One region of the Flavobacterium sp. 38 genome, then DNA from elsewhere that is predicted to be linked to it. Evidence: riboswitches for the same ligand, from Rfam matches in the RefSeq annotation. Region 1 holds a riboswitch; the other holds the start of a gene.
The links. Region 1 has a riboswitch for cobalamin ahead of AC3E9W_RS22630 (TonB-dependent receptor). Riboswitches for the same ligand answer to the same signal wherever they lie in the genome.

Region 1 (3,179 bases):
TAAGTAAAACCAACATCGTACTGATTCATATATTCTGGTCTCAAAGTACTTGAACCTATCATGGTGTAATACAAATCGTTGAAAGTTGGCATTCTGAAAATTCGTTTGGCGAAAGCTCTCAGATTGAAATCGTATTTTTTGAAAGGCGTATAACCGAGAAATAACGCGGGAGTAAATTCGGTTTTATTGGGAGCTTTAGCATTGTACTTCACCTCTTCAATCACGCGGGTTGCGAGAACATTTCCTAAAACTTTAAAACCTTCATATCGATAAGAAGTCGCAAGAGAAACCAATGCGGTATAACGCTGAGGAAAAGAAAATTGCGTTTGGATTCCTCTTCTCGTCGCGTTTAATTTATTGTATTGAAAATCGGTTGAAAGCGAAACGTCCCAAGTAGGCAAAATGCTGTACATGTTCACAGCCGAAAAATAGGCTTCCTGCTGATAATAACTATCGTCGGACTGCGCGCCTTCAGTTACCGTTTCTCCTAAAACATTGGTCGTATCTCTAGCAATGTAATGGGTATAATCGTAAGCAAATTTTCCTTTTAGCTGTAATTTGTACTTTTCTGAAACGTCTTTTATTAAAGAAGCCTGAGAAAAGAAATTCTTGTCGAATTGGCGAAAACCATCACGAAACTTATTTTCGACAATAGCGCCTGGAGCGCCTCTTTCTGAATCATAATAATATACTTTGGCATCCCAAACGCCTTTATTTATTTTGCCAAAAACACCCGATTCAAACCGGAAAGCTTCAATATCGCTGTTCCAGCGTGTTGCTGTGGTGTCGTAAGCAACGCTGCCGTCTTGATTTTTTCTTTTGTATCGAAATTTATACTGACCGTTTGATTTGATGTATTCTGAACTGACGCTCATACTCACTTTATCGCTCAGTTTTTGTTCCCATCTGAAAGAAGGATCATGATAATCGATCGACATGGTTTTGTAGCGAACCAGCAGATTGGTTTTCTTATTATTGGAAAAAGAAGGTCGTTTGGTGCGTAAATAAATCGTTGAAGCTGACGCGAAATCTTTGGCAGACTGAAAAATTTCACTTTTCTGACCGTTGTACATCGTCAGCGATTCCATGTCGTCAAGCGAATATTTTCCTAGATCGGTTACGCCGTTTTGCGCATTTCCTAGCTGAATTCCGTCATAAAAAACGCCGACATGATGCGTCCCCATATTACGGACATCAACCGTTTTGAGTCCGCCGACTCCGCCGTAATCTTTAATTTGAGTTCCTGCAAAATAGCGAAGTGCATCGGCAACATTATGAGCTGACAGATTCTCGAGCAGAACGCCCGAAAGACTTTGCACCGGAATGACTTCCTGATACGGTTTTCCCTTTAAAATAACTTCTTTTAAAACCCGCGAACTATCAGTCAACGCTTGAGAATGAAGCAAAAAAGGAACAATTAGTAAAAAAATAAAAAGTAAAGTTTTCTTCAAATTACACATCACGATTTTATTAAATAAACTTTACGTGATGCAGTAATTACAAAAACATAGAAACAGGCCTACTATCCTAGATAGCAGGTTATTATCTTGTCATCAACTTCATACCACGAAAGTTTTAAACTATGTGATCGTGGCAGGTCTCCTGACTTATTCCATCTTTAAACGGCCTTCTCATTCGCCGCGGCGAACAATGGCATTAGTACTATTTAAAGACTTATATAGAACTTACAGTAGCGGGTCTGTTCAGGATTTACACCTGATTCCCTTTTAACTGCTTTTTATGAATTGAAAAAGCAGACCAAAATCTGGCGCAAAGATATGATTATCTTTTTTAAATGTAAATTGGAAAGTTTTTAAAGGTTATAATTTCTTATTTCTTTTAAAATTGATTGCATTAAAAGAATAAGAAACCATTAAATAGCTCCAGTAAGACAATTTATTTACGTCTTGTATCTTTGGAAGATTTATCATAGAATCTGTCGCTTTGTAAAATGAAAATGCTGCATTAATTTCCAGCTCTTTAATAGGAGCATATTTCATTGAAATATCATTTTCAAATCCTAAAAATCGTGACATTTCCTGATTTAAATTGTTTTTTAAAGGATATTGCGTATAAAAAAGATGAAAATCGGAACGAAGTGATAATTTTGAATTTATCTGAAATGAATAAAAAAAGTACGGATTTACAAGACCTTTACCACCAACATCAGCAGGAAATCGGGTAAAAACATTCATATTACCATTAAATTTCCAAGTAACTCCATACAAAACATCAAAGTCATCTGAGTGTTGTGCATTTAAGTTGGAGCTGCTTCCGCTAATGATTTCTGCTCCTAAACGCAAAGTAGATTTTTGCAAAGACCATTTTATTTCTGGTTGGAAATAATAGGCAAACAAATGCTGTCCTTTTTGATTTTGACCAAATTGAAAATAACTATTTAAAGTATAGTACCATTGTCTCTTTCTAAATTCAATTCTTCCTCCAGTCGTTGCGCGAGTATACAGTGTTTCTGAATTTGTCTTTTCTAAGAAATCAACGGTATTTATAGAGTTAAAGGCAAAATTTTCTTTCGAATTATAACTAAAATTATACACCAGCATGTATTTGTATTTATTGGAAGCAACTGGAGAATAGGCACTTTCAAAACTGGTATTGTATTTTCTGGTAAAAAGAAAAAATAAATCGTTGGCAAAATGTTTACCATATTTTATAATTCGAATTCCTTCGTGCGCCCTTCCCTGCTGGGCCCAGGGCGCATCCGAAAATAATCTGCCATTATCCAATAAAACGTTTTGTCTTCCTAAACGAAAGTTGACAGATTTGAATTTCGTTTCTAAAAATAACTGGTAAAAATTGACACTTCCGACTTTAGAACTGGAGTTTGCTTCGTCCCACAAATGAATTTCTTGTACATCAGATTTTATAAGCCATTTTTCACGCGCATATAACATTGAAATTCTGTTTCGCTGCGTAATATAAAAATAAGGATCAATCGAATCGTTTGGCGGAAGTATATAATTGGAAGTGTATTCTGCTCTCGGACGTATTTCTATATTCATTTGAAACTGCTGCGATAAACTGCCATTTTCCTGTGCATTTGCATTATCAGCTATAATAATTACAAACAAAAAGAAAACCGCTTTCAATATGCCTTTTAATACCATATATATAAATCCTATAGAATTACTATACAAATATAGTATTTAGTAGACATATCT
Region 2 (3,179 bases), on a different contig from region 1:
ATAATCTTTATTCAAAAGATTCAAAATTTGAAAGCCTACTTTGAAAGAATCTAAAAACTTCAGATCATAATCGATTCCGATATTAGAAATCGTATAATCATTAATAATTTCGTCCGGATTATTGTCGGCTCTTGTATAGACAAAACCGTTATAAAGCACTTGATAATAAGCGCTTATTTTATTTCGAGAATAAGATAATGCTCCTGTGGCTTTATGAAACGGAACAAAAAATATCTGGTTTTTTGTTTCCTCATCCTGTGAAACGGTATAAGCATAAGTAGCATTTGCAGCAAAAATATTTTTGCCGTAGCTTTTTTTCCAACCCAATAGCGTCTCGGTTCCGTAGCTGTTTACTTTATCTTGATTTTGTGGAGCCCAAATACCGCCTGAACCTGGGACCCATTGCAGCATATCGGTAATTTTCATGTAATAGAAATTCTGCGTCCAAGTCAGATTTTTGAAGGTAAAGACATTGCCAATTTCTCCTTGATAAGAACTTTCAGGTTTTAAATCTGGATTTCCTCCTTGATCCCAATACAAATCGTTGTAAGTTGGAATTCTGAAATTTCTAGAAATATTTAGTTTTAAATTGTACCAGTTGAATTTATACGAAGAACCTAAATTGAATAAAACGGGTGATTTGTAATTGCTAGTAAATTCTTTTCTGATGCCAAATTCAGTCTTCCAGTCAGCGCCAATATCTTGTCTAACCAATAATGCAGCGGAACTTATTTCTCGAATATGACTTCCAAAACTAGTTCCGTAACCGTTTGTTCTGCTGTAATCTGCAATTGCGTTTATGTGTGTTGATTTGAATAAATGATAATCGACATCCAACTTGGTAATCAAGTTTTCCGTTTTTCCGTAGGTAAAATATTTTGAAGCGTTATCTGCAAAATATTGGTAGTTTTCGAAAATATAAGCAGTTTTAAAATTGGTTTTCAGTTTCCCGAAATTTCCATCATACTCTAATAAGTTTCGATTGAAACCATTTACATACTTACTTTTTGTTTCAGATTCTGTCACCAAAGAAGTATTGCGATCGGTGTTTGAAGTCTGACTATACAATTTTAAAATATGATTTTCGTTGAATTTATATCCAGCATTGGCGCTTACTGTAATAATGTCATATTGCCCGTTTTGATTCCAGCGCTGTTCGCCTCTCCAAGTATATCGATTTAAATATTTGTAATCGTTTGTAGAGCTGTTTTTAGAAAAACCGATTTGAGTGCTCCATTTTTTGTTAGAAATAGAAGTTTTATAATTAATCCCAATCGTATTAAAACTACCGTAATCTAGTCTTAAATTATTCTCAAAACGATTAAAAAACAACAGATCGTTATTTAAATGCACAGTTCCTCCAACGGCACCACTTCCGTAAATGACACTTCCGCCACCAGCTTTTACGCTTATCGAATTATAATCGGAACCTGAAATTGTATTAAAATCGGTACTTCCGTTCATTTGGGAATTAATATTTATTCCGTTCCAAATGACAGCTGTCTGAGAAGAGGTTGTTCCTCTAAAAGAAACTGTAGAAAGCATTCCGCGTCCGTATTCTTTAAAATATAATGTCGAATTAAAGTTTAATAAATCGGTCAGAAGCGCTTCATTTTTATTGATTACAGAGTCGTTTAACTTTAAAACGGACTGTGAAGCGGAGTAGGTTTTTAAATTTTTGTCTGAAACAAAAACCTCTTTAAGACTGGTAATAGAATCGCTTTGCGCCGAAATAATTTGGCACATTACAAATACACAAAAAGTAAAAAGTCTTTTTAAAGTCATAACTTCTACACTCTTTTTCCCGAGAGCTCGATAATTGTTACAAAGGCAGGTCTCCTGGCTTGCGTCTTGCTGTTTACCTTCCCATCACGCAGGGGCGTGGCAGTGGTTTGTAGATAACAGCAAGCATTCATTTTTTGAACGTAGCTTACAGTTGCGGGTACAGCTCAAGAATTTACTTGATTCCCTTTTAATGTATTTTTTAAATTAAAAACACAACCTTAATTTGCTGCAAAGATAAAGTTAAAAATATTGATTATTCAAATTTCTTTTGCGTTTCATGAAAAATTATAAATAATTTGCTCTAAAAATCAATTTTTATAACTTCTCCGAAATCTACTTTATTATTAAATGCCTCTTTTAGCGGAAGCGAAGTCTGATGACATAAAATACTTCTGATGATTCCGGCATGTGCAACAATGATGACAGGCTGATCTATTTTTAAGATTTTTTCAGATAAAAAATGTCCGACTCTTTCATGCAATTCAACAAAAGATTCCCCGTTGGAAACTTTGATGTTTACAAAATCTTCCATCCACGGATTGAGTTCCTCGGGCGGAATTTCATTCCAATTTTTTAACTCCCAATCTCCAAAATTCATTTCTTTTAAGCGTTCGTCTTCCTGATATGAAATAGCTTTAATATTGTTTTGAATGTGTTTAGCTAAAACCACACAACGCTTTAACGGACTAGAAAAAATAGCTGCTTCTGAAGGTAATTCTGAAATAATTCTGCTGAAGATTTCATTAAACGGTTCAGCAATATCCACATCAGATTGTCCATAGCAGATTCCTTTTTCGCAAATGGTTTCGGTATGGCGAACTAAATAAATTTCCATAAAAATAAGATACTTAAGTAAAAGACCACTTCACAAACCTGCTGTGTGGCGCCAAGACAATCTCCAGTATATCCGTCGATCCATTTTTGAAAATATCGAGCTAGAAAATATCTTGTTATAAAAACGGGAATAATGGCTAAAAGTAATTTCAAATCAAAATAAGAAAATACAATGAGCGGAATTAAACCAAAAAAGAAAGAACCCAAAACTTCTTTCCAAGTATATTGTTTGGCAATAGGTTTGCTTTTGCTCGAAGCATCTTCTCGAGAATATTCATGTGTAAAAATAATACTTATCGCTGCCAAACGACTCAAAGAATGAGCAGAAATAAATAAAAGAAAAATTTTTAAAACTGCCTCAGAATCGTAAACTTGAAATAGTAAAATAGATTCTGAAAGCAATTCAAATTTTAATAAAAAAAGCAAAACCAATCCGATGGCTCCGTAAGCACCAATGGCGCTGTCTTTCATAATCATTAATATTTTTTCTTTGGTCCATCCTCCTCCAAAACCGTCACAGACATCGGCAAATCCGTCTTCATGAAAAGCGCCCGTTGTTA

Region 2: linked by a shared signal. The riboswitch ahead of AC3E9W_RS13235 (TonB-dependent receptor plug domain-containing protein) and the one ahead of AC3E9W_RS22630 (TonB-dependent receptor) in region 1 are both predicted to bind cobalamin.

What each region holds. Positions count from the first base shown of each region.
Region 1 is NZ_JBYNWZ010000018.1:2,459-5,637, reverse strand. Features, by position in the region: gene AC3E9W_RS22630 (TonB-dependent receptor) at 1-1,460, opposite strand, end outside; cobalamin riboswitch at 1,576-1,778, opposite strand; gene AC3E9W_RS22625 (alginate export family protein) at 1,821-3,125, opposite strand.
Region 2 is NZ_JBYNWZ010000004.1:435,312-438,490, forward strand. Features, by position in the region: gene AC3E9W_RS13235 (TonB-dependent receptor plug domain-containing protein) at 1-1,785, opposite strand, end outside; cobalamin riboswitch at 1,813-2,021, opposite strand; gene cobC (alpha-ribazole phosphatase) at 2,087-2,620, opposite strand; gene AC3E9W_RS13245 (adenosylcobinamide-GDP ribazoletransferase) at 2,605-3,179, opposite strand, start outside.